4 regions of the Aeromonas bivalvium genome follow, and region 1 is predicted to be linked to each of the others. Evidence: riboswitches for the same ligand, from Rfam matches in the RefSeq annotation. Region 1 holds a riboswitch; each other region holds the start of a gene.
What was found. Region 1 has a riboswitch for cyclic di-GMP ahead of ACEUCR_RS06530 (glycosyl hydrolase family 18 protein). Riboswitches for the same ligand answer to the same signal wherever they lie in the genome.

Region 1 (2,193 bases):
GGCGGTGCCGGTGAAGGGGTTGCCCGCCTGATAGCCGCTCACCCCGGTCCAGCCACGACCATACATGGCGGCGCCGACCACTATCTTGCCCGGGGTCACCCCCTGATCCAGCAGGGCCCTGACCCCCTTGTCCGTGGTGTACTTGGTGTCCGGATCCCAGCTGGCCGCAAACAGGTTGGTCTGGTGACCCAGCTCGGCATTGGTCCAGGCGCCATTGAAGTCGTAACTCATCAGGAAGATGTGGTCCATGTACTGCTGGGCCGCCTGATAATCGACCTTGGCTATCTTGTCGCCACCGGCGCTGATGGCCGAGGTGAGCTCGTACTGGCGACCCGTCTCGGCCTCCAGCTCGTCGAGCATGGCCCGCAGCTCCTGCATCAGGGTCACATAGGTGGCCCCATCGCTCGGGGCGCCGAGGTCGGGGTTGGCACCCGATCCCCCCGGGAATTCCCAGTCGATGTCTACCCCGTCGAAGAACTTCCAGGTCTGGAGGAACTCCTTGACCGAGGCGACGAAGGTGTCGCGCTTGGTCTTGTCACCGAGGAAATAGAAGGGGTCCGAGAGGGTCCAGCCGCCCACCGAGGGCAGGATCTTGAGGTCGGGGTGGGCCTGCTTCAATGCCATCAGGTTGCCGAAGTTGCCCTTGTAGGGCTCATCGAAGTCCTTGAGGTTGCCCTGGGGCATCTGGATGGCGGCCCAGGGATCGTGCATGGCCACCTTGAAGTCGGCGCGACCGGCGCAGGCGCGCTGCAGCGCCTCGAAGCTGCCCTCTATGCTCTTGAGGCCATCATTGATGCCATTGCCGCCGCAGATGGGGGTGAAGCCATAGAGGATGTGGGTCAGGTTCTGAGCCGGGATCTTGTCCACCGTGAACTTGCGGCCATAGACGCCCCACTCCACGTAGTAGGCCCCCACCACCTTGCCGGACTTGTTGACGTAGGGTTTGTTGTTCTCTTGCAGCGGGGCGTTGAGGGGCACCAGGTGGCTGCCATCTGTGTCGGCAACCACTATCTCCTTGGGATCGGAGCGGGTGCAGCCATCGGCGTTGCACAGCTCGATCTGCATCTGGTAGCGACCGCCCTTGGTCACCTTGAAGTTGGCGGTGCCGGAGGCGCCGGACGGGCCGCTCCACACCTCGACGCCGTCCAGCAGCACCTTGGCGGTCTGGCCCACGTCACCGGACCAGAGGTTCCAGCTCACGCTGACCGGCGCGCCGTCGGCATGGACGGTCACCAGCTTGTTGTAGGCGGTGGCGGCCTGATCCACCTCGACGATGGCAAACTTGGTCTCACCCCAGCCTATGGTGGGTTTGCCCGGGGCGGCAGCCTGCACCGAGGCGGCAAAACTGCCGGCGACCAGGAGGGCCAGCAGGGAAGGTTTTGGACTTAACATGTTGAATATCCTTATTTCGTTTCTCATTTTGGTCACGAAAAAGGCAACGCATGTCAGACAGGTAACACAGACAACATCCCCGCCCCGGCTTGGCGTCCGGTGGGAAACACAACCCTGTGGTGACCCCGCTATCTTAGGTACGACAGACCCTTAGACCGGAGGTTTTGCGTCCCGGCCTTTCGACCGGTTTGCCCTTTGGCACAACTTGATTCGCGATAAAAAAAATCGCCTGGGCAATATAGGCCACCCGGGGGGCTCAGGCAAACCCTCCCTGCGAGTCACCCCTTGTCGCAGGGATTCAAACAGCACAAAAAAGCGCCTTTTTACCGGCATTAAGCGCCATTTTTGTGGAGATCCTCTGCCAAGTTGCTTGCCCATTGCCAGAGGACTAATGTGTTAATTCGTGATCATCATCAAGTTTCCCGGTCCCCACCATGCTGTTCATCAACGCCCTGAGCTTGAGGGGCTTGACCGGCTTGCTGATGTAGCCATAGCCATGTTCGCGGATCTGGGCCTGCAATTCGCTCTTGCGATCCGCGCTGATGATGATGCCCCCCAGCTCCTTGCCAAGGGCGAGGCGCAGCATGTGCAGCGCCTGCAATCCTGTCTTGCCGTCGTCCAGGTGGTAATCGGACAGCACCAGGTCGGGCCTGAAGCTCGCCACCAGGATCTGGGCCTGGGCCAAATCCTGCACGCAGCGCACCTCGCAGCCCCAGCGCCCCAGCAGGGACGCCATGGCCACCAGGATCTCGGGCTCGTTGTCGAGGCAGAGCACCCTCACTCCCGCCAGCTGGCTGTCAT
Region 2 (2,193 bases), 130 kb from region 1:
GCCCGGCACTCCGTCCCAGGTCATCTTGGTGGCGGAATCATCCACCTTGATGACATGGCTCTGCTCGTCCACCGCCGCGAAGGCATAGTTGATGTGGGTGATCTTGTCCCAGGGGATGTCGCCCACCAGATAGGAGGGCAGACCATTCTTGCCGGTGCGCCAGGAGGTGAAGTAACCGATGACGCGGCGGCCATGGTCATCCCCCATGCACTCGCTGCCGTCGGCGCGGTAGATCTGGCGCACGTCGCAGGAGAGATTGCCGCCGGTGGGCGGCAGGGCGGCCTCTTCGACGCTGACCGACACGGGAGCCGACTCGCCGGACAGGCTCTGGCTGTCCACGGCAACCAGGGTCAGGGCGGCGCTGCCCTTGGTTTGCGGGGTCCAGCCCAGCTGCCAGGGGGCGCTGCTGTCTTCAGATACCTTCTTGCCATCGACATACAGCTCGACCTTGGCCACATCGTCGTTGGCATCGGTGACATTGCCGGTCACGGTGACGGCGCGGCCCAGGGTCAGCTTGGCACCCGCGGCGGGGCTCGCAATGCTGACCTGAGGCGCCTCGGGGGCCACCACGGCGGTCACGGTCACGGCGACCTGGGCTTCATCCAGGCTGTTACCATCCTTGTCCAGGGCACGGGCCGTGACCTGATGGGGGCCGACGCCGCTGGCGGACCAGCTGGCGGACCAGGGGGCTGCCGTGGCCACGGCGACCTGGCTGCCATCCACCAGGTAGACCACCTGGGCGACCGCTGTGCTGCCACCGGTCAGGGTCACGGCCAGGGCCAGTTCGGCCCCTTCGCTCACCGAGCTGCCGGCGGCAGGGGAAGATAGGGTCAGCTCAGGCAGCTCAGGCCCGGGCGGGTTGGGGTCCTGAGACAGGGTCCAGGCATCGGTCCAGACGGCACCGACCCCGGGCTCGTAGTGGTAAGGGGAAGCCCCGCACCAGCCGGAATAGGGAAACGCCTTGCACTCATAGAGGTTGCCGACGTTGCTGACGATATCGCCAGCCTGATAGGCAGTCCCGGCCTGATAGGCGGGATAGGCGGCCTGCGCCCAGGCGGGCATGGCCGCAAGGGCAACCAGCATGGCGAGCCTGCTGGGCCTGAGGGTCTGTTGCATATTGTTATCATCCTTGTTTTGTCTTGGCGTTAAGACCGGGAAAGCGCAATCGCAACAGGGAGGAAAAAGGGAACGACAACAGGCCTTGGACGGGGCCACATACCCTCATGTCACCCCGGGAAACCCCGCTGTCTGGCTCAATGAGGCAGATCGGAGGCTTTGCGTCCCGGCATCACTGCCGGTTTGCCCTTTACCTGGGTTCCGTGAGGAACGGCTCGAGTATAGAAAGCCCGGCGCAAATGCTCAATCTTCATTCACAAGGAGAAATATGTTTGCTGGGCAACGAGGAAACCGGCTAACGGCGGCGATCGTGTCGCCAACGCCCGGCACATAGCCGCCTTGTCAGCCTGCCACTGCAAATTTTCCGCCATCATGAAGCAGGGGGTGATGACGCGAAATTGTGAGCCACCTCATGGCGCCATATGAATTTGGTGTTTGCCGGGAGTGTGCCGGCGAGCGCCGGATGCGGGTAGAGGCAGATCATGGGGCCGCGCTGACGCGCCCATGACAAAAAGGCCACCGCGATGCGGTGGCCTTTTAGCTTCTCGTGACGAGAATTTGGTGGAGCTACGCGGGATCGAACCGCGGACCTCTTGCATGCCATGCAAGCGCTCTCCCAGCTGAGCTATAACCCCAAGTTGTGGCTAATCAAGGTCAAGACCTTCACTCTGAATTTGGTGGAGCTACGCGGGATCGAACCGCGGACCTCTTGCATGCCATGCAAGCGCTCTCCCAGCTGAGCTATAGCCCCAAATTCTTTCTTCATTAGACAAGCGGTTCTGGCGGCCGTTTGCCTTTTACTGCAAATAGTGGTGGAGCTACGCGGGATCGAACCGCGGACCTCTTGCATGCCATGCAAGCGCTCTCCCAGCTGAGCTATAACCCCACAAAGGTCGGCATGGGTGATACACACCGCACTGCCCTGGGTACTTCATGTCAATCAGGAACCTGGTGGAGCTACGCGGGATCGAACCGCGGACCTCTTGCATGCCATGCAAGCGCTCTCCCAGCTGAGCTATAACCCCTTTGATTCCAGATTGTTCGAGGAGAATTTGGTGGAGCTACGCGGGATCGAAC
Region 3 (2,193 bases), on a different contig from region 1:
GTTGTCGAGCGGGTAGTCGCTCCCCAGGCCGCTGACGCTGATGCTGTTGCCTACCGGCGGTTGCTGCTGTTCGAGCTGGATCTCGACCCGTTGCAGCTTGCTGCCGGCCTTGAGGTAGATGGGGTTCTGACCGTAGACGGGGTTGAACTGGCCGTCGGCCCCTTGCCCTGCGCGGATCTGGCTCTGCTCGGCATTGATCTTGGTTGCCAGGGCGTGGGCCCAGTTGTTCTTCAGGCCCTGCTCGGCGTCGGTTATGGTCAGCACGGTTTGCAGATCGGCCCGCTCGCCGCCGGCATCGAACACCCGGGTCCTGGCCTTGTCACCGGCCGCGAGATCGATGGAGGGGTAGATGGTGCCGGCCTGGCTCCAGCTCAGCGGCGGCTGGGTGCCATCATCGAAACGGGCGTCGATCAGGTTGTAGAAGCTGTTGGTGGTATCGCCCACCTCCCAGACCCCGAGGATGAGCTGATAGCCGGTGCGCGCCGGCAGGGTGCACTCATGGGTGACCTGCTTGGGGGGCTGCACCATGTTGCCGTCGATGACGCAGAAGGGGTTGAGATCGAATGCGTCTCTGGTCAGGGGCTGGTTCGGGTTCCAGTCCTGCCTGGTGAGGTAATAGCGCCAGTTGCGGGTCACGTGGTTGGCGGTGAAGGTCCAGCTGATATTGAAGGGGCCGGCCTGCACATTGCGCTTGGTCCAGCGATCGCTGGTCTGGGCGTTGAGCTCGCCAAATTGCGGATGCCCGGCCGAGGCGATCTGGCCGTCGGCTGGGCCGCCATCGGGGAAGCCGGACGGCGCCTCCAGGCTCTGGGGTTCCCACTGGATGGCGCCGCAGCCGATGTTGCCGCCGGTCTTGCACAGGGCGTTGCGTCCCTCCGGCTGGCTGATGTAACCGTGGGCGAGCACGCCGCCACTGGCCAGCAGCGCCAGCGCCGCAGCCACATGATTGAGTCGAATTTTTGCTGCCATACATTCCTCTGTTCGGTGATGTGGGCAGTCACCTTGGCTGGGGAAATCCCCGGTACACACCTGGGTGTGGTAACCCCGCTATCCTGGACGGCATGTCTTTAGACCGGAGGCTTTGCGTCCTGGCCTTTCAACCAGTTTGCCAAATGACTACTGAAAGGGTCATGGTGCCGCATTGGGCGGCAGTGCCATCATGACTATTTTTTGTTAAATAATTAAGTGTCAAAGTTGACAGCTTGACCCGCTCGATCTGGCGTCGTCGCTTAACGGCTTGTTTTGCCATTTGTCTGTGGAGGAAGGCCTGAACACTCAGCCTGATGATGGCGACAAAGGGGGGCCCTGGCGCAGTGGTGGCCGCCTCCTCTGCCAGCATGGCGGGCAGAAGAGGCGGTGGGGCGGGACGTGCGCTGACGCGCAGCGGCGCTGGCGGATCAGGCGTGCTGGCGAGTGTGCTCCGGCGCCTGATCCGCTGAGATGGCGCTGCCAAGCCGGAAGGCCGCCAGTCGCTCGTCCAGGCTGCGCGACAGTCCGGCCAGCAGCTCGCTCTCCTGGGCCAGCTGGGAGGCGGCCTGGGACATCTCGAGCGCCGAGTCATTGATGCCGCTGACGTTGCGGTTCATGTCTTCCGCCACCATGCTCTGCTGCTCCGCCGCCGTGGCTATCTGGGTCGCCATGTCGCTCACGTGCTGGATGTGACTGACGATGAGGGAGAGATCCTGCCCCGCCTTCTCGGACTGACCGACGCTGCTCTCCGCCAGCTTGCGGCTGGTGTCCATGGCACTGGCGGCGGTGACCGCCCGCTGCTGCAACTGGGTGATGGTGCTCTGGATCTCCTCGGTGGAGTGGCGGGTACGGCTGGCCAGCTGGCGCACCTCGTCGGCCACCACGGCAAAACCGCGGCCCTGCTCGCCGGCCCGGGCCGCCTCGATGGCGGCGTTGAGGGCCAGCAGGTTGGTCTGATCCGAGATGGCGCTGATGACGGCGGTCACTTCCCCTATCTGCATCACCCCCTCCTTGAGGCGATTGACCTGATGGGTGGCCTGCTCCACCTCGGTGGCCAGGGTCTGGATGCCGTGTACGCTGGCGTGGACGTCTTCGTTGCCGAGCCCGGCCTCGTTGGTGGCGTCCTGGGTGTCGCGGGCCGTGTTCTCGGCATGACCCGCCACATCCGAGATGGTGGCGCTCATCTCGTTCATGGCGGTGGCGAGCTGGGCCAGCTGATCCCGC
Region 4 (2,193 bases), on a different contig from region 1:
ACTCGGCGTGGCGGCGGGTCTCCACCAGCCCGTCCGGGGGCGACAACGGCTCTGGCTGGCCCGGCTCTGCTCCCCCTGCCCCACCGGGCAACATCAAATCGATTGCCTGAATATGCAATCCTCGCGCCATGATGAGCGCCCGCTGGATGACATTGTCCAGTTCACGCACATTGCCGGGCCAGCGGTAGCTCAGCAGCTGCTGGCGCGCCTGCTGGCTCAGCCAGTAGCCCTGCCTGGGTGCATAACGGGCGATGAAATATTCAGCCAGCGGCACTATGTCCCCCGGCCTGTCCCGCAGGGCGGGCCAGCTCATGGGCAGGACATCGAGGCGATAGAAGAGATCCTCGCGAAACAGCCCCTCCCCCACCTGGGTACGCAGGTCCTTGTTGCTGGCGGCGATGATGCGCACATCCAGGTTGATCAGTTGATGGCTGCCCAGCCGCTCCACCTGCCGCTCCTGCAATACCCGCAGCAGCTTGGCCTGCAGTGCCAGGGGCAACTCGGAGATCTCGTCAAGCAGCAGGGTACCGCCCTGGGCCTGCTCGAACTTGCCGGGCTGGGCCGAGCTCGCCCCGGTGAAGGCCCCCTTGGCGTGACCGAACAGGATGGACTCGATCATGGGCTCGGGGATGGCGGCGCAGTTGATGGCGACGAAGGGCCCGTCTGCCCGGGGGGACATGTCGTGGATGTAGCGTGCCAGTCGCTCCTTGCCGGTACCCGATTCACCGCCGATGAGGATGGTGGCCTGGGTCTTGGCCGCCCGGCGAGCCAGCTGCAACACCTGACGGCTGGCACCGGACTCTGCGATGAGATCCGGGATCGGCTGGCGCAGGCGCAGGGCGCAGCGGATGGCGTCCAGCATCTGCTGGCGAGCGAATGGCTTGATGATGTAATCGATGGCGCCGGCCCCCATGGCCTCGGCGGCCAGATGGCCCTGATGCTCGTTGACCAGGATGACACTGTCGGTGTCGGTCAGCTTGCCCAGAAATCCCTTGAGGTTGTCGATGGGCGTGCTCACGTCCAGCAACAGCAGGTCGACTCTCTCTTCCTCCAGACAGGCCCGTGCCTGTCTGGCCGAATCGACCCTGGATACCCGATATCCCGAACTCTCCAGCATGGCCAGCACCTCTTCCCCGGCAGAAGAGTCTGGCTGAAGCAATAACAGATGAGGGTGCGCCCCAATGCCCGCTGGCGCTGGGGTGCATTTCAGAGAAACGTCCGAAAGCATATGAACCTGAACCTGTGATTGTGTGGTCGTCAATCAACAGAACTGAAGCGTCAAAACCGAGGAAGGAGTACACCACCGGTACGCCGCGCGCGCATCGGTTTGCCAATAGGTGTCATTCGTGACGGTACCTATCCCTGGTAACCCCGCTATCGTCGGCATGGATGCCATTAGACCGGAGGCTTTGCGTCCTGACTTTTCAGTTCAGTTTGCCTTTTTCATGCGATCTGCCCTCGCAAGGGCAGTCAGACTGGCGAGGGGCCGGCCTGAATAGCACTCATCAAATTGTTATAATTATCAGCAGGTTTTGACGTCCAGCGTCAAAACACGGCGCATCATAACAAGTTGCCATGACAGTTCAAGGACATATGCGGAATAGATTTTTCCTATCTGACTGAGATCACGGGCCTTTTGCTTCACCCCAGGGTGCCGATCACTTCCACCCTCAGCTCTTCCGGGATCTCGTTGTAGGAGAGCACCCTGAGCCCCTTGGCGAAAGAGGCCGCATAGCGGGCCAGCAAGGGCCTCAGCTGGGGCATGACCACCAGCACGGGAGGGTGACCCTGCTGCTGCAGCTGCTCCTTGACCAGGGGCATGTGCTGTTGCAGCTGGGACAACAACTGGGGATCGACCGGGAAGCTGTCCAGCGCCACCTTGCCCTGCTGCTGGGACTGGTTCATGGCCGCCAGCAGGGTCTGCTCCAGCCGATCGTCCAGGGTGAAGGTGGCCAGCTGCTCCCGCTGCCCTATCACCTGACGCACTATCTGGCGCTTGAGGGCGCAGCGCACGTCGGCCGCCAGCAGCACGGGATCCTTGGTCAGCTCGCTCGAGTCGAGCAGGGTGGTCGCTATGGTACGGATGTCGGTCAGGCTCACCTGCTCCCTGAGCAGTTGCCGGAATACCCTGAGCTGCTGCATCTGGCTCAGGGCCAGATTGAGCTCCTCCGCCAGACGGGGAGAGAGGGTCGC

Region 2: another riboswitch for cyclic di-GMP. It lies ahead of ACEUCR_RS07105 (glycosyl hydrolase family 18 protein); the one in region 1 lies ahead of ACEUCR_RS06530 (glycosyl hydrolase family 18 protein).
Region 3: another riboswitch for cyclic di-GMP. It lies ahead of gbpA (N-acetylglucosamine-binding protein GbpA); the one in region 1 lies ahead of ACEUCR_RS06530 (glycosyl hydrolase family 18 protein).
Region 4: another riboswitch for cyclic di-GMP. It lies ahead of ACEUCR_RS14025 (sigma-54-dependent transcriptional regulator); the one in region 1 lies ahead of ACEUCR_RS06530 (glycosyl hydrolase family 18 protein).

The regions. Positions count from the first base shown of each region.
Region 1 is NZ_JBGXBV010000001.1:1,436,235-1,438,427, forward strand. Features, by position in the region: gene ACEUCR_RS06530 (glycosyl hydrolase family 18 protein) at 1-1,392, opposite strand, end outside; cyclic di-GMP riboswitch class I at 1,508-1,595, opposite strand; gene ACEUCR_RS06535 (hybrid sensor histidine kinase/response regulator) at 1,781-2,193, opposite strand, start outside.
Region 2 is NZ_JBGXBV010000001.1:1,561,265-1,563,457, forward strand. Features, by position in the region: gene ACEUCR_RS07105 (glycosyl hydrolase family 18 protein) at 1-1,116, opposite strand, end outside; cyclic di-GMP riboswitch class I at 1,232-1,314, opposite strand; tRNA gene ACEUCR_RS07110 (tRNA-Ala) at 1,676-1,751, opposite strand; tRNA gene ACEUCR_RS07115 (tRNA-Ala) at 1,792-1,867, opposite strand; tRNA gene ACEUCR_RS07120 (tRNA-Ala) at 1,927-2,002, opposite strand; tRNA gene ACEUCR_RS07125 (tRNA-Ala) at 2,066-2,141, opposite strand; tRNA gene ACEUCR_RS07130 (tRNA-Ala) at 2,170-2,193, opposite strand, start outside.
Region 3 is NZ_JBGXBV010000003.1:177,246-179,438, forward strand. Features, by position in the region: gene gbpA (N-acetylglucosamine-binding protein GbpA) at 1-969, opposite strand, end outside; cyclic di-GMP riboswitch class I at 1,035-1,120, opposite strand; gene ACEUCR_RS10255 (methyl-accepting chemotaxis protein) at 1,398-2,193, opposite strand, start outside.
Region 4 is NZ_JBGXBV010000005.1:284,684-286,876, forward strand. Features, by position in the region: gene ACEUCR_RS14025 (sigma-54-dependent transcriptional regulator) at 1-1,117, opposite strand, end outside; cyclic di-GMP riboswitch class I at 1,362-1,449, opposite strand; gene lfhA (lateral flagellar biosynthesis protein LfhA) at 1,642-2,193, opposite strand, start outside.